DNA from 3 places in the Acidovorax sp. GW821-FHT09B03 genome. Region 2 is predicted to be linked to each of the others. Evidence: predicted binding sites of a transcription regulator. Region 2 holds the regulator's gene; each other region holds the start of a gene.
The links. Region 2 encodes HrcA, which represses chaperone genes, less so after heat shock. Its sites were predicted from a motif close to TTAGCACTCNNNNNNNNNGAGTGCTAA; they were not measured.
Positions count from the first base shown of each region.

Region 1: a site for HrcA is predicted at 4,421-4,447, ahead of AC07PA_RS06580 (co-chaperone GroES). Genes of this name have one in related genera too.
Region 3: a site for HrcA is predicted at 4,029-4,055, ahead of rpoH (RNA polymerase sigma factor RpoH). Genes of this name have one in related genera too.

Region 1 covers NZ_JBWKPP010000003.1:24,747-30,474, reverse strand. The annotation lists gene AC07PA_RS06590 (TonB-dependent siderophore receptor) at 84-2,180, shown strand; gene groL (chaperonin GroEL) at 2,283-3,935, opposite strand; gene AC07PA_RS06580 (co-chaperone GroES) at 4,045-4,335, opposite strand; gene AC07PA_RS06575 (VOC family protein) at 4,695-5,276, opposite strand; gene AC07PA_RS06570 (fumarylacetoacetate hydrolase family protein) at 5,308-5,728, opposite strand, start outside.
Region 2 covers NZ_JBWKPP010000026.1:12,332-18,059, forward strand. The annotation lists gene AC07PA_RS29760 (NAD kinase) at 1-678, opposite strand, end outside; gene hrcA (heat-inducible transcriptional repressor HrcA) at 878-1,876, shown strand; tRNA gene AC07PA_RS29770 (tRNA-Ile) at 1,928-2,004, shown strand; gene AC07PA_RS29775 (hypothetical protein) at 2,400-3,533, shown strand; tRNA gene AC07PA_RS29780 (tRNA-Arg) at 3,800-3,876, shown strand; gene AC07PA_RS29785 (hypothetical protein) at 4,075-4,434, shown strand; gene greB (transcription elongation factor GreB) at 4,982-5,578, shown strand; gene AC07PA_RS29795 (RelA/SpoT family protein) at 5,587-5,728, opposite strand, start outside.
Region 3 covers NZ_JBWKPP010000002.1:24,497-30,224, reverse strand. The annotation lists gene AC07PA_RS03485 (LysR family transcriptional regulator) at 1-334, shown strand, start outside; gene AC07PA_RS03480 (WG repeat-containing protein) at 374-3,769, opposite strand; gene rpoH (RNA polymerase sigma factor RpoH) at 4,086-5,027, shown strand; gene AC07PA_RS03470 (Bug family tripartite tricarboxylate transporter substrate binding protein) at 5,159-5,728, shown strand, end outside.

The DNA.
Region 1 (5,728 bases), on a different contig from region 2:
TTGTCTCAGAGCGACACCTGGTGGCTGTGGTCCAATTTTGGTTTTTAAAATGGGAATCATTCTTAACTCCATTTGAGACCATCATGAAGATCCACCACCAGCAGACGGCATTCTGCATGGGCATCGCGCTCGCGTTTGGCCTGCTTCCATCGTGGGCTGTTGCGCAGCAAGGAACGGCACCCACCCTGGGTGAGGTGCGGGTGGATGCAAACGCTGAGAAGGAGTCGGCCACGGCCCCGGTGGTGGGCTACCGCGCACGCCATGCTGCCACGGCCACCAAGACGGACACGCCCTTGTCCGAGACACCGCAGTCCGTCACCGTGGTCACGCGCGACCAACTGGTGGACCAGGGCGCTTCCAACCTGCAGGATGCGCTGCTCTACGCAGCCGGGGTGCGCAGCGATGCCTACGGCCTGGACAGCCGCTCCGACGGCATGCGCGTGCGCGGCAGCTACCCGGACGTCTACCTCGACGGCCTGCGACAGAACTACAACTGGTACACCAGCGTCACCCGCTCCGACGCCTACACGCTGGAGCGCATCGAGGTGCTGCGCGGTCCTTCGGGCATGCTGTTCGGTGCGGGCACGGTGGCCGGCGTGATAAACATGGGCAGCAAGCGTCCCTTGCAGGAGGCGCAGCGCGAGGTCGGTGTGCAGCTGGGCAGCTGGAACCGCCGCCAGGTGCAGGCCGACCTGACCGGCCCGCTGACCAAGGAGGGCGAGTGGTCCTACCGCCTGGTGGCACTGGCGCGCACGGCCGACACCCAGGTGGACCATGTGCCCGACGACCGCCGCCTGATCGCCCCTTCGCTGGCCTGGCGTCCCAATGCCGCCACCTCGCTGGTGCTGCAGGCGCACTGGCAGCAGGACCGCACGGGCAGCACCTCGCAGTTCCTCCCCTGGTCGGGCACGCTACTGCCCAACCCGAACGGCCAGCTGTCGCTGTCGCGCTTCATCGGCGAGCCCGGTGACCACTACGACAGCGACCGCGAATCGGTCGGCTGGCTGTTCGAGCACCGCTTCAACGACGCCTGGACCGTGCGCCAGAACCTGCGCCTGGCACGCAACGAGAACCGCGGCGTGTACCACTGGGGCGACTTCTACACGGCCCTTGGCGGCTTCGGTTCCGACCCGGTCAACCAGCGCGTGCTGGGCCGCTTCTACGATGACTCCCTTACCCGCACGCGCATGGCCGCGGTGGATACGCACCTGCAGGGCAACCTGGCCACGGGTGCGCTGCGCCACCAGCTGCTGCTGGGCGTGGACTGGAACCGCCAGACCGAAGACAAGGCGACCGCCAGCGCCTTCAGCACCATCGACGCCTATGCGCCGGTGTACGGCAACCTGGTGACCGCACCGCTCGAGGCCAGCCCGCGCAACGTGCAGCGCCAGGGTGGTATCTACCTGCAGGACCAGATGAAGTGGGGCCACTGGATCGTCGTGGCCGGCCTGCGCCATGACCGCGCGGTGAACAGCCTGGCCGGATCGGCCGACGACCGCACCAGCGACACCACCAAGCGCCTGGGCGTGATGTACCAGCTGCCAGGTGGCTGGACGCCTTACATCAGCTACGCCGAGTCGTTCAGCCCCGTGAGCGGCACCAACAAGCAGGGCCAACGCTTCAAGCCGCTGGAGGGCGAGCAGATCGAACTGGGCGTGAAGTACGTGCCCGAAGGCAGCGGCACCCAGTTCACGGCAGCGGTGTACGACCTCAAGGAAAAGAACCAGAAGATCGCCGACCCGGTGAATGCCGGCAATACGCTGCAGGCCGGGCAGACCCGCAACAAGGGGCTGGAGCTGGAGGTCAAGAGCCGCGTCGCCACGGCCTTCGATGTGATCGCCCACTACAACTACACCGACGTGGATGCGCAACTCGAAGGCCTGCCGCGCCACCAGGCCGCGGCCTGGGGCGTGTACCGCTTTGCGATCGGCGATGTACGGGGCTTCTCGGTCGGAGCGGGGTACCGCTGGCTGTCGTCCTTCCGCGATGGTGCCGGTCCCACCATCCCCTCGGCCGGGGTCGTGGATGCGCTGCTCGCGTACGACACGCCGCAGTGGCGCTATGCGCTCAACATCAGCAACCTGGCCGACAAGCAGTATGTGAGCACCTGCCTCGCGCGCGGCGACTGCTGGTGGGCCACGCGCCGCAACGTGGTGCTGAGCGCGACTTACAGATTCTGACGCGCCAACGAGAAAGCCCCGCAGGCCTTGCAGCCTGCGGGGCTTTTTTCATGGTGGGCACAGGGGCCGCGTGGCGGCCTGCTCCTGTGCCCGGCCAGGCAATTACATGCCCATGCCGCCCATGCCACCCATGCCGCCCATGTCGGGCATGCCGCCGCCGGCACCGGCCTCGTCCTTGGGTGCTTCGGCAACCATGGCTTCGGTCGTCAGCAGCAGCGATGCCACGGAGGCAGCGTTCTGCAGGGCCGTGCGGGTGACCTTCGTGGGGTCCAGAATGCCCAGTTCGAGCATGTCGCCGTACGTGTCGTTCGAAGCGTTGAAGCCGTAGTTGCCCTTGCCGGCCAACACAGCGTTCACCACCACCGAGGCTTCGCCGCCGGCGTTGTTGACGATTTCGCGCAGGGGCGCTTCGATGGCCTTCAGCACCAGCTTGATACCGGCTTCCTGGTCGGCGTTGTCGCCCTTGACCGAGTCACCCACAGCTTGCTTGGCACGCAGCAGGGCCACGCCACCACCGGCAACCACGCCTTCTTCCACGGCAGCGCGGGTAGCGTGCAGTGCGTCTTCCACGCGGGCCTTCTTTTCCTTCATTTCGACTTCGGTGGCAGCGCCAACCTTGATCACGGCCACACCGCCGGCCAGCTTGGCCACGCGTTCCTGCAGCTTTTCGCGGTCGTAGTCGGACGTGGCTTCCTCGATCTGCACGCGCACTTGCTTGACGCGGGCTTCGATGTCACCTGCAGCGCCGGCGCCGTCGATGATGATGGTGTTTTCCTTGCCCACTTCGATGCGCTTGGCCTGGCCCAGGTCGGCCAGGGTCACCTTCTCGAGGGTCAGGCCCACTTCTTCAGCAATGACCTTGCCGCCCGTCAGGATGGCGATGTCTTCCAGCATGGCCTTGCGGCGGTCGCCGAAGCCAGGAGCCTTGACGGCTACGACCTTCAGGATGCCGCGGATGGTGTTGACCACCAGCGTCGCCAGGGCTTCGCCTTCGACTTCTTCGGCAATGATCAGCAGCGGACGGCCAGCCTTGGCGACTTGCTCCAGCGTGGGCAGCAGGTCGCGGATGTTGCTGATCTTCTTGTCGAACAGCAGCACGAAGGGGTTGTCCAGAATCGCGGATTGCTTTTCGGGGTTGTTGATGAAGTAGGGCGACAGGTAGCCGCGGTCAAACTGCATGCCTTCCACGACGTCCAGTTCGGAGTCGAGGGACTTGCCGTCTTCCACGGTGATCACGCCTTCCTTGCCAACCTTGTCCATGGCGTCAGCGATCAGCTTGCCGATGGTTTCGTCGGAGTTGGCAGAGATCGAGCCGACCTGTGCGATTTCCTTGGAGGTGGTGGTGGGCTTGGAAGCCTTCTTCAGCTCGATCACCAGGGCCGTCACGGCCTTGTCGATACCGCGCTTCAGATCCATCGGGTTGATACCGGCGGCCACGTACTTGAAGCCTTCGCGCACGATGGCCTGGGCCAGCACGGTGGCGGTGGTGGTGCCGTCACCAGCGTTGTCGCTGGTCTTGGAGGCCACTTCCTTCACGAGCTGGGCGCCCATGTTCTGCAGCTTGTCCTTGAGTTCGATTTCCTTGGCCACGGACACACCGTCCTTGGTCACGGTGGGGGCGCCGAACGAGCGCTCCAGCACCACGTTGCGGCCCTTGGGGCCCAGGGTCACCTTGACCGCATTGGCCAGGATGTTCACGCCTTCAACCATGCGTGCGCGGGCTTCGCCGCCGAAAACTACGTCTTTTGCTGCCATTTGGAGCTCCTGAAAATTAACTGAATCAATTACGACTGTCTTGGGGAAAAAGAAAAAGCGCGGTGAGCAGGTGCCAGGCAACCATGCATGGCACGCGCTCGGCAGCTTTTTACTTTTCGACCACTGCGAACAGGTCGTCTTCCTTCATGACCAGAAGCTCGTCGCCCTTGATCTTGACGGTCTGGCCCGAGTACTTGCCGAACAGAACGCGGTCACCGACCTTCACGTTCAGGGCGATCAGCTCGCCCTTGTCGTTCTTCTTGCCGGGGCCGACGGCCAGCACTTCACCTTGATCGGGCTTTTCAGCGGCGTTGTCGGGGATCACGATGCCGGAGGCGGTCGTGGTTTCGCTTTCGATACGCTTGACGATCACGCGATCGTGCAGGGGGCGAAGGTTCATTGCATTGCTCCTGGTTCAAAAATTACCGACGGTACGCAGCGCCTGGAAAAGCCAGTCACTGCCAAACTTCATCCAGCAAGGGGTGTTAGCACTCCGTTGCAGTGAGTGCTAATGATACGGGCATTTGTTGCCGTTTCAAGACATGGGGGTGATTGGAAGATGTCAAACACGCATCCGGTTGTGCGGAACGCGGCCGTGGAGCCGCCCCGAGCAGAGGGTATTTGTAACTAATTGTGAATAAATTCAGACCACTGTGCGAGGCTGCCAGGCCGCCAGGCCGCCAGGGCCAGAGTCGACTGGCGAAAAAAAGGGCCCGCAAAAAGGGGCCCGAATCCTTGGAGGTGCCAATGGTTCGCGGGTTAGCCCATCAGGGTACCGCGGATGTCAGAGACCGGCAGGTGCTCCCTGCGCGGCAGCAGGTCGGCTTCTGCTGTTCCCATGTTCAGGCGCGCGAGGTAGACCTCGGGGTCGAATTCCACGCCGATCGGGTTGGTTTCGAAGTGGGGGCCGTTCATGAAGCCGTTGGCGTCGTCGTTGGTCGTGAAGCAGTCGGCCTGGAATTCCATCTGGTTGCCATCGGGGTCGGCGTAGTAGATGGAGACCGTCACGCCATGGTGGATGCACCAATACGGCAGAACACCCCGGGCCTTGAGTTCGGCGTATTTGGCGATCAGCTCGGTCAGGCTCTGGAAGCCATAGGCCACATGGTCCACGCCGGGCTGCCCGCGCGGCACGCGGTCCTGGGACTCGCCCTTGAGGATGCCCAGGTTGAGCAGTGCGACACGGTGGTGCTCGTCGTCGTAGGTGACAAAGGCGATCACGGGGTTCTGGTACTGGACATGGCCGCCGAACACGGTCACGTACCACTGCAGCATCTGCTCGAAGCGGTAGGTGCGGTACACGACGTGTGCGAACGAGCGGGGGCGGATGGTATCGGTCATGGACAACTCCTGAATCTGGGCGGCGTGGGTTTCAGACCACCCGCTGTGTCTGGGTACCGAGCGGACCGGCGGACAGCGCCATCACGTCGCCACGGCGCAGGAACACGGGGTTGGGCTTCATGCCCAGGCCCACGCCTTCGGGCGTGCCGGTGATCACCACGTCGCCTGGCAGCAGCGTCATGAACTGGCTCAGGTGCGAGACCACCTCGGCCACGCCGAAGATCATGTCGGAGGTGTTGCTGCGCTGGCGCAGCTCGCCGTTGACCCTGAGTTCCAGGGGGATGGCCTGCGGATCGGGCAGTTCGTCGGCGGTGACCAGCCAGGGACCGATCGGGCCGAAGCCGTCGAAGCTCTTGCCCTTGCCCCACTGGCCGCCGCGCTTGATCTGCCAGTCGCGCTCGGACACGTCGTTGGCCAGGCAGTAGCCGGCCACGTGCAAGAGTGCGCGCTCC
Region 2 (5,728 bases):
CAGGGTGTGCGGCGCGATCGGCACCAGCACCCAGCCGGGAATCGAGGGATGCAGCATCGGGCCGCCGGCCGACAGCGCATAGGCCGTGGAGCCCGTGGGCGAGGCGATGATCAGGCCGTCGGCCCGCTGGTTGGCCACGAAGCGGCCGCCCACCTCCACGCGCAGCTCCACCATGCCCGAGGTGGCGCCCCGGTTCACGACCACGTCGTTCATCGCCAGCGCCTCGAAGACCACCTGCCCGTCGCGCACCACGCGGGCATGCATCAGTGGGCGCAGGTCCTCCTCGTACTCACCCTGCAGCATCGGGGGCAGGGTGGTCTGGTAGGTGCCGAAGGGGATGTCGGTGATGAAGCCCAGCCGCCCCTGGTTGATGCCGATCAGCGGTGTCTTGTGGCGCGCCAGCTGCCGGCCTATGCCCAGCATGGTGCCGTCGCCCCCCACCACCAGGCCCAGCTCGCACTGGGTACCGATGGTGTCCACGTCCATCGCAGGATAGCCGGACAGGCCGGTGTTGGCGGCGGTCTCGGCTTCCAGGGCCACGATGCAGCCCTGGCCTTGCAGGAACTGGGCGATGTCCTGCAGGGCCTGGCGCGAGCCCTCGGTCATGGAGGAGGCGCCTGCAGCCGATGCCTGCTGGTACTTGCCGATGAGCGCTACATGGCGGAAATTGGAGGGCATCGTCAAATTACATCATTGTTGTGGGAACTCGGAGCCTGGGCGGGGCCTTGCGTCGGGCGCGGTGGCCATAACGGCGGCGGGCACAGGGTCCGGTGCGAAAAGGTGGTTCAATGCTAGTGCATCCCATGCGGACTTCTCTGTACAACGATAGACGAAACGCGACAGGGAAACACCCACTTCCCTCATTAAAATCGACCGCATGCTTGATGATCGTGCCAAGTTGCTGCTCAAAGCGCTCGTAGAGCGCTACATAGCCGACGGCCAGCCCGTCGGCTCGCGCACGCTATCGCGCGCCTCCGGCATGGACCTGTCGCCAGCGACCATCCGCAACGTGATGGCCGACCTCGAAGAGCTGGGCCTGATCGCCAGCCCGCACACCTCGGCAGGGCGCATTCCCACAGCCAAGGGCTACCGGTTGTTCGTGGACACCATGTTGACGGTGCAGCGTGACCCTTTGATTTCACCCCCGCTGGCTCCCGAGCAGCCGCAGAAGGTGATCGCCAACGCCGCCAACCTGCTGTCCAACCTGTCGCAGTTCGTGGGTGTGGTGATGGCACCACGGCGCACCTCGGTGTTCCGGCACATCGAATTTTTGCGGCTTTCGGAGCGGCGTTTCCTGGTGATCATCGTCTCGCCCGAGGGCGACGTGCAGAACCGCGTGATCTTCACCGACATCGACCACTCGCAGTCGCAGCTGATCGAGGCCGCCAATTTCCTCAACGCCAACTACGCCGGCCTGGCCATGGAGCAGGTGCGCGAGCGCCTCAAGTCCGAGGTGGATGCGCTGCGCGGCGAGATCGGCACGCTCATGCAGGCCGCCGTCAACGTCGGCTCGGAGGGGGAGGCGCAGGACGAGGTGGTCATCTCGGGTGAGCGCAATCTGCTGTCGGTGAGTGATTTCTCCAGCGACATGGGCAACCTGCGTCGCGCCTTCGACCTTTTCGAGCAGAAGACGCAGATCCTGCGCCTCATGGATTTCTCCAGCCAGGCCGAGGGCGTGCGCATCTACATCGGCGGCGAAAGCCAGGTCGTTCCGTTCGAGGAACTCTCCATCGTGAGCTCTCCCTACGAGGTGGATGGCAAGGTGGTGGGCACGCTCGGCGTGATAGGCCCCACGCGCATGCCCTACGACCGCATGATCCAGATCGTGGACATCACTTCCAAGCTGGTGTCCAACGCGCTCAGCCACCGCCGTTGAACACCGGCTTGCCCCTACAATACCGCGTGCCCCATCTTCGGTCAGGTACACGGGGCGTTAGCTCAGTTGGTTAGAGCAGAGGACTCATAATCCTTTGGTCGCGGGTTCAAGTCCCTCACGCCCTACCATATCCCTCTTGGCATAGTTGCTATCAAAGTTGCAGCTTCTTGCCCGCATGGCGGGTGATGCCGCGTCAATTTTCTCCCCCTTCTCGCAGCACAAGCGGCCCCCGTCGCCCATGCACCTCTCCCCCGGCCGGGGAGGGCCCCTCAGGGCATCCGCATGTAACTTGTGCGCCGAATCACTGCATCAATGCAACGTTACCGTTACGATGCAAAGACACGTTATGTCACGTTTGCGGGCCTGCAGTGGGGCGGGCCTGGCGGCGCGTTGGCATGGTGACATGTCAGAACGATAGGCCAAACGGTCCTGGCATTCGCGGTTTTCTGCCCTGAAATTGGCGGCCCATGGTGAAGGGGGCCGCCGCGCGCGTGCCTGGTCATTTTTATTTTTGGAGTCCTCGATGCGGTATCTCATTGTTTTATTTTTGTCGGCACTGACCACCTTTGCGCAGGCGGCGAACTTCGTTTCGATGCACCAGTCTGCACACAAGATCGCCCTGCCGCCAGCGCCTGGCACCTTCAACTACACCTTTGACACCAAGGTCGGCTTCAAGGCGCAGTACGCGCCCACTGGCGTGACGGGCTGCGCGATCGGCTTCGGCACCGGCGGCTGCGCCTTCCCTGGTGGCGGTTCCCTCTCGCTGCCCGAATTCACCGGCTTCCAGATGCAGAGCCAGGAATTCAAGGTCTTCATTCCTGCCGGTGCGCGCTCGTTCCTGTTCTCCGGCTACGCGGCCCAGGGCACCCAGTCGGCCTTCGTGCTGCGCTACGGCAAGGAGCCGACCCGTGTCGCCGCCCTGAGTGGCAGCGAGTACCAGGCCGCCCAGACCGGCGAGCGCATCGACACCTCGTTTGCGCGCTTGGTCAATGAAGATGTCGACCACTTCGTCGTGCACGATGGTGGCGGCACCCTGCGCTTCGTGGGCGGCCAGCTCGATGCCAACCGCAGCAGCACCAGCCAGGGCAAGTGGCTCTATGTGCGCCAGCTGAGCGGCGCCGCGCTCTTCGACTACCAGGGCGCCATCGACGTGGACATGCCCAAGTACGCGGCCGGCTACAACGCCATCACCTGGACCACCAGCCCCTTCCCGGACCCTGTGGACGCTGCAAGCCCTGGCGGCGGTGGCGGCGGCACCACCAATCCACCGGTTGCAGGCACGACGGTCACCACCACGGTGGCTTCCACCGCCGGCCAGTCCCTCAAGCTGGACATCACGATGACGCAGTCGGCCACGGAGGTCGCCGCAAATCCCCAGATCAGCACCTGGGTGGCCGCGCGCATTCCCGCCAACGGCCTGTTCTACACGACGGACGCCTGGTTCTTCCGCAAGGTCGATGGCTGGGCCCAACTGTTGCTGCCCTTCCCCGAGAACGTGGCCTACTCCAGCCTGGGCACGAATGCGACCACCTTGAAGTTCTCGCCCTCGATGGACCTGACGGACACGGACCTGCGCGCCTTCAATATCGAGATCTATTTCGGCTACAAGACCAGCACGGGTGCCTTTGTCAGCAAGGGCAAGGTCTGGCCCCAGTAAACGGGTTGGCGCACGGCGCCTTCCCCATCTCGCAAAAAGGCCCTTCGGGGCCTTTTTGCATGCGGCAGCCGACAAGAGGGAAAGCCGGCCGATCAGGGGCGCCGGCCAATAAATTTGGCCTTTTTGCCTGGAGGCACCTTTTGCGTGCGCTACAATACGTGCAGCAGACGAGTTCTGTGATTGCCACAGGGTTTCACGTTGAGGCAAGCGCAGAAAGCAGCGATTTTTTGAAATGTTGAAAAATCCATGCTATAATTCGAAGCTTAGCGGCTGTAGCTCAGCTGGATAGAGTACTTGGCTACGAACCAAGGGGTCGTGGGTTCGATTCCTGCCAGCCGCACCAACAGGTAAGCCCTGATATCGCCAGGTATCAGGGCTTTTTCCTTTGTGCGCTCTGATTTCCCGCCAGCCCGTTGCGCAGTGCTGTTGGTAAGGGCTCTGGGCCCTGTAGTCGCCGTGGTGCGCACCTCGCGCAGTCTTCCTACACCTCCATTGCACATGGCGGCGCACTCTGTGGGTGAATTCTCACCATTGCCCACCGATGATGCCCACCCACGCAGTCACCTGCCAATTCAAGCGCGACCCCGCGTCGGAACATCTTGCCTCGACCCCGGTCGAGGTGGATGCGGAAGCCGTGCTTTTCAGCTGGACGGACCAGGAGGGCCGGGGCTACCAGGTGTTGCTGCGGGAGGGGGATCGGTTGGTGGCGACCTTGCGATGCGATGACCTGGAGCGCGCTGCCGCCACCGAGGAACTGGACCGGCAATGCCGGGCGCTCGGGCTTATCTGGGAGGCTGTCTCTCCAGTGGTGGAAACCGCATGGGCGTCTCCTGCTGCGGGCGCGGGCGGTGTGGCACCGCCTGGATTCGCCGTGTCTGGAGGTATTCACCATGGCCACTGATCCCAAGGACCACCCGCTGCACCAGGTGCCCAAGGACCTACCCCGGCCGCCTGGCGATCTGCCACCCGCTGGCCCGCCGCCGCTGTCCCCGCAGCAGCCAGGCACAGGGCCCTCGCCAGATGGAGTCGGCCCCTATGCGGGGGAGGAAGAGAACGAAGCCGGGGATCCCGTGGGCAAGCCACCCAGGATGTGAGGCACCAGCCTGTAGACACGTCAACCCGCGAGTGGCCGTTCAAGGATGGCCACCATGGTGCGCCGCCCTCACCATGCTGGCCCTGCGCCAGGAAGTGCATGGCCTGGCGCTGCCCCGGTGCCTGGAGAAAAGCCGGGAGCACTTCGTGGCGGGCATGGATGCCCAGCTAGAAGACATCGTGGCCTTCATAAGGGGGCCCTGTGTGCCTGCACCACGGCCAAAACGCGCCTCATGAACGAAAACTTCGTGGAGTTCGGCAACAAGGCATCTGCCTGCCCTGCGAACAGCTGAGAGACTGGGCGGGAAGGGCCGGGTGCCCGGAACGCGGGGCTGCCGCAGGGGTAACATGCCGCCATGAGCAAGGCTTTCACCAAGGAATCCGACCCGCAGGCCGATGACGACGAAGGGCCGGCACTGCCCCCCATCCCCGCCGGTTCGCGCAACTACATGACGCCCGCGGGCTATGCCCGGCTGCGCGGTGAGCTGCTGGACCTGATCGACAACGAGCGCCCGAAGATCGTCGAGGTGGTGCACTGGGCGGCCAGCAACGGCGACCGCTCGGAGAACGGCGACTATCTCTACGGCAAGAAGCGCCTGCGCGAGATCGACCGGCGCATACGCTTCCTCACCAAGCGGCTGGAGGTGGCCGAGGTGGTGGACCCGCTGGTCCACGCCGGCAGCGACCAGGTGTTCTTCGGCGCCACCGTGACCTATGTGGACGAAGAGGACGTGACCAGTACCATCACCATCATGGGCATCGACGAGGCCGACAGCGGCCGCGGCCAGGTGAGCTGGGTGTCGCCTGTGGCGCGCGCCCTGCTCAAGAGCCGGGTGGGCGACGAGGTGCCGCTGCCCACGCCGGGTGGCGTGCGCTCGCTGGAGGTGCTGGAGGTGCGCTACGAGCCGCACGATGCGCCGCCCGCGCAGGGGTCGCAGCCCCCTGATCGCTGAACGGCGGGTCAGGCCGCAGGGGTGATGCGGCTGGCGCGGATCACCGCAGGGGTGCGGCGCAGGTTGCGCAGGGCGGCCTCCACGTGGGCCTGGTCGCGCACGGCGACGATGAAGCGCAGGTCGGTGGTGTCCAGTGCCACCTCGTCGTCC
Region 3 (5,728 bases), on a different contig from region 2:
GCGCGGCTTTCCGCAGTCCCTGGCCAAGGTGCCCGTGCTGTTGCCCACCACCCATGCCGCCGTGCGCACCCGGCTCGACCAGTGGTTCGAACGCATGGCGATCCGGCCGAACCTCGCCGGTGAGTTCGAGGACAGCGCCCTGCTCAAGACCTTCGGCGCGGCGGGCATGGGCGTGTTCCCGATGGCCGGCCTGGTGCACGACGAGCTGACGGCCCACTACGGGGTCAAGCGGGTGGGTGCCTGCGCGGGCGTGGAGGAGTACTTCTTTGCCATCGCCGCGCACAAGAAAGTGCTGCACCCGCTGGTGGAGCGGCTGCTGCCGACCAGCCGCTAGCGGGATCACCGCCAGTCCCCCTCTGTGCGGGACAGATCCCTATTGGCGCGGCAGCTTGCGGACCGCGGCCGGCACCCGCTCGCGCAGGGCCTCGGGCACCTCCTCGATGGCGCGGGCGCTGTGGCGCACCGCGTAGGCGCAGACGGTGAGCGTGCGCAGGGCCTGGGGCACCGCGCCCAGGTTCCAGCCCGCGTTGCGCACATGCGCGATGCAGGCCGCCTCGGTGAGCATGCTGACAGGGATCTGCCCGAACTGCTTGGCCTTGCGCTCCAGTGCGATGGCATAGCGCTCGGGCGTCAGGAGGCGGCGCGGCACGAAGCGCACGGTGCGCTCATCGGCCTGCAGCGCGGCGTCCACCATGGCGTGGGTGATGCGCTCGCGCGGAATCTCGCCCAGCATGTCGGGCTGTGCGCGCAGCAGTTCCACCAGGGCCGCATCGTCGACCGCCAGCGCCCTGGCGGTGTGCTCCTGCGCCAGGGCCTTCAGCCAGCGCGTGTCCTCGGCGCGGTTCCACATCGCGATGTAGGGCGACTCGCGCGCGAGCACGTTCGCGGCCTCTTGCGCGGCCTCGTCGCGGCGGCCCAGCGCGCGCCAGGCGCTGGCCTGCACGTAGTGCATGTCCACCGACCTTCCCGCCCCGCGCTGCGCATCGGCAATGGCGCCCAGCCAGTCCCCTGCCCAGAGCTTGGCCCAGGCGCGGTTGGCATGCCACTCGCTGCGCTCGTCTGGCGTGCCGGGTTTCTTCTTCCTGCGCGCGGTTTTCGCCAGCTCCTCGTCGATGAGCTGCGTGGTCACCTCCACCCGCAAGGCCGCGGGCACTTCCATGAACTGGTTCCAGGACTCCTTGAGCGCCGCAACACAGACCTCCACGCTGCGCAGGGCCTCGGGAATCAGGGCCAGCGACTGGCCGTTGTTGCGCACCGCCATCAGGCACAGTTGGGGGGTCAGCAGGTGGGCCGGGATGGCACTGATCCGGTCACCGCTGTAGCGCACGGCGGCTTCGGCCAGGGCGGGCGTGATCTTGGCGGGGTCGAGGTCGCGGATGTTGTCCAGGCTGGTGCTGAGGGCGGCCTCTTCCACCGCATCGGTGCGCAGCCAGTGCGCCACGCTGCGCAGGGGCGCATGCGCGCGCACGGCCGCAAGCGCCATCGCCGGCGTGAGCAGGCCAGCCCACACACCGTACAGGCTGTTGTGGTTCCACTGCCGGGGCACGCGGCTGTGCTCCTGGTCGCGCCCGTCCCAGTCGGGCTGGCCCGCGTACAGCGCGCGCGCCAGGGCCAGGCCTTCGGCCGTCATGCAGCGGGGCGGGATCTGCGTGGCCTTGTCCACCCCCTGGTGCACCAGGGCCGCCAGGCGCTCGGGCGTCTGGAACCGGGCGGGCACGTCTTCCAACGCCGCGGTCCAGTCGGCAACGGCCGCGTCCACCATGGCGTCGTCCAGCCACTGGGCCGGCACCCGGCCGATGGAGCGGCCACTGCTGGCCACGGTCTGCAACCATTCCTCGCGCGTCTGCGGCTCGCGGGACGCATCGGCCTGGCCGTCAACGCCCGCGCCAGGCATGCCCCCACCGCCCTCCCCGGCCGGCAAGGCCTGCTGGCGTGCGCGCTGCGCTGTCTGCAGCGCGTCCACGCTCGGCGCCGCCATCAGCCACAGCTCCCACCAGGCGTCGCCGTCGCCCGTGCCATCCACCTTGTACAGCGACAGCCATTGCTCGCGCGACTCGCGCAGCACACCGCTGTCTCCCGGCAGGGCACGGTCCATCGGCACGGCCCAGGCGGGCGGCAGGTGGCCGGCGGGGAACCACCAGGGGACCTTGTGCTCGGGGTCCCGCACGGGCGGGCCGTGGTGCCCGGTCAGGGCCTGCAGCACCGCCGCGTGGGCCTGGTCCACGGCACCGGCCAGCAGCGGGCCCAGGAACTCGTAGTGCCCGCTGTGTTCTTCGCCCAGGTAGGTGCGCGCCAGCCGCCGCATGCGCACGGCATGGCGCACAGGGGCGGCGTCCTCGTCCGCTTCCTCCTCCTCGTCATAGGCGGGCCCGCCCTCCAGCGCCGCGCCCGCCGCCAGGCCGTGCAGGCCGGCCTCGGCATCGGCCAGCAGGCCACGGGCCAGGGCCACCGCATCCTGGTGCGCGACGGGCTGGGGGTGGAAGAACGGCTGCAGCGGCCCGACGGGCCCCTCCTGCGCAGCGCTGCGCCACAGCGGGCGGCCATCGGCGGCCTGCAGCACCACCTGCGCCCCCTCGGCCACGGCACGCCAGACCACGGCGCCCGCCCCGTCGATCCAGGCCACCTGGCCATCGCGCGTGATAAACGGCACCAGCGGCGTGCCGCGCTCCTCGGCGGGTATCCAGCCCTCGGCGTCGGTCAGCGGCTCCCGCAGCGCAGCATCCACCGGCAGCACCCGGCCATCGGTGTGCAACAGGCCCCAGGCCGCGGGGACTGCCTCGCCGCCATCGCCACTGCTGCGGGTGCGCACCACCGCAAAGCCGCAGGCGGGCCGGAAATGGGTGCCCCAGGCCAGGGCCGGGGTGGCCAGCGGCGTGCCGTCGGCGCACAGGAAGCGGCTGCCCTCGGCATTGCCGGCCACCCGGCCGCAGGCCATGTACCGTGCCAGGTGGGCGTCGCCCTGCACGACGACCCGGCCCTGGGCATCCAGGTAGGCGCAATCGTCCCTACCCCCATCGTCGGGCCCTTCGCAGTACGCCAGGCCGTCGCCGTTGAAGGCGTCGATGAGCGCATAGTTGGGTGTGAGCACCCACCCGCCATGCGCGTCGATCAGGCCCCAGAGGTCACCATCGACCGAGGCGGGGGTCACTTCCAGCTCGTCGAAGGGCTCGGCCGCCTGGAAGCGCGGCGCGATGACCCAGCGGCCCTTCCGGTCCACAAAGCCGTGCAGACGCTCACCGTTCTGCGGGTCCCACGGGGTCGCGCAGGCCAGGCCGTTGGCGCCGAACTCGCTAAGGTGGTGGAAACGCGCCTCCGAGGTGAAGCGCCCTTCGCGGTCGAGGATGCGCCATTCGTCCTCGCCCACCCGCGCCGCCGACAGGCCGTGCCGGAACGGCCGCACGTCCAGAAAGCGCGGCGCCATCGCCACCGCCCCCGCCAGGTCCGCAAAGCCCCACAGCCCGCCCTGCTGGAAACGCGCCAGGCCATCGACGGAATAGCCGCGCGCATTCTCCAAGGTGGGCGGCACCCTCCAGCGGCCCTCGGCATCGATGAGGCCCCAGCGCCCATCATCCGCCTGAGCGGCGGATATCCAGCCGCCCTGCCCATCGGCATGAAAGCCCAGCAGCGTCTGCAGCCCCTCGGCCGGGCGCGTGGCCCTGTCGGCATGCACGATCACCAGGGCCTGGCGGCCACGGTCGGGCGACAGGGGGATGCGGGCGATCCAGGGGGCGGCGGCGGGAGGGGTATCTGCGGCGGGTGTGGAATCCATGGACTTGTCCGGTTCTGAGGCCGCCGATGGTAGCGATACCCGCCTCCGGTCCCGCATCCGTCGCCGATCACGACACGGACTTGGGCCGGGCTCCTACAGCCGGGCCCAGGCACGCTCCCTAGACTGGAGACAAGCGATTTTCGGCCGGCTTGGCTGGACAAAGCCCGGTGGAAGGAACCCTGGGGACGCACGCCACTCCATGGCAAATCGTGCCCGGACACCCCGGCAATCACCCAACCGCAGCAGGGGAACTTCGGCCTTAGCACTCACTCCAAGAGAGTGCTAATATCATGCCTTAGAGGAAAGGATTCCCGGAATGAACATTCAATCTGGAACCGCTACGACGACTTTGGCGCCCGCAAACCCGTGGGCGCTGGTGCCCCCGCTGGGCAACCTGGACGCCTACATTTCGGCCGTCAACCGCCTGCCCCTGCTCACCCACGAGGAAGAGCAAAGCTACGCACGCGCGCTCAAGGACAACAACGACCTGGACGCCGCCGGCCGGCTGGTGATGTCGCACCTGCGCCTGGTGGTCTCCATTTCGCGCCAGTACCTGGGCTATGGCCTGCCGCACGGCGACCTGATCCAGGAAGGCAACGTGGGCCTGATGAAGGCCGTCAAGCGTTTCGATCCCGACCAGGGCGTGCGGCTGGTGAGCTACGCCATGCACTGGATCAAGGCGGAAATCCACGAGTACATCCTCAAGAACTGGCGCATGGTCAAGGTGGCGACCACCAAGGCCCAGCGCAAGCTGTTCTTCAATCTGCGGTCCATGAAGCAGGGTTTCAAGGCCGATGCCGCTGCAGCCGATGCAGCCACGCACCGCGATACGCTGTCGGACAGCGAGATCGATTCGGTGGCGCAGCAGCTCAACGTCAAGCGCGAAGAAGTCATCGAGATGGAAACCCGCTTGTCGGGCGGCGATGTGCTGCTAGACCCGAGCCCCTCCGACGATGGCGAGCAGGCCTTCGGCCCCATCGCCTACCTTGCCGACGCCGCCCATGAGCCAACCGCCATGATCGAATCGCGCCAGCGCGACTACCTTGCCACCGATGGCATCGCCGCCGCCCTGGCCGACCTGGACGAGCGCAGCCGCCGCATCGTGGAAGAGCGCTGGCTCAAGGTGAACGACGACGGTTCGGGCGGCATGACGCTGCACGAGCTGGCAGCCGTATACGGCGTGAGCGCCGAGCGCATCCGCCAGATCGAAGTCGCCGCCATGAAGAAGATGAAGAAGGCGCTGGCGGAATACGCATAAGCATCGGCGCCGGTCACCGCAGGGAGCGCGTTACCATCGCTGCTTCGCGGCTGAAGCTCCTCCACCAAAAAGGGCCCCGTCGGGGCCCTTTTGCTTTGGCGTTGCAGCCGCTGCAGATCACTTTCAAGGAGATGCTCTTGTCACGCCCTGTTGTTCCCCGCCGCGCTGCCCTGGCACTGGCGATCGCTGCCCTGTCGTCCCCCTGGGCCATCGCCCAGCAAGCCCCACAGAAACCTGCCGCCAAGCCTGCCGCCCCCGCGGTGGCGGCAGCTGCAGCAGCACCCGTGGCCTGGCCGACCAAGCCGGTGCGCATCATCGTCGGCTTCCCGGCCGGCTCCTCGCCCGACCTGACGGCGCGCACCATCGCCGAGCCCCTGTCCAAAGCGCTGGGCCAGCCGGTGATCGTGGAGAACAAGGTGGGCGCGGGCGGCAACATCGGCGCCGATGCCGTGGCCAAGGCGCGTGACGACCACACCATCGGCCTGATGATCAACGGCAACATGACCATCGCCAAGATGCTCAACCCCGCCGTGCCCTACGACCCCATCAAGGACCTGGCGCCGCTGAGCCTGATCGGCACCTCGCCCCTGGTGCTGACTGCGCCCGTGAGCCAGCCCGGCGTGCCGGCCACGGCCGACGCCCGCGAATTCTTTGTGGCCGCACGCAACGGCGGCGACAAGTGGAGCTACGGCACCCCCGGT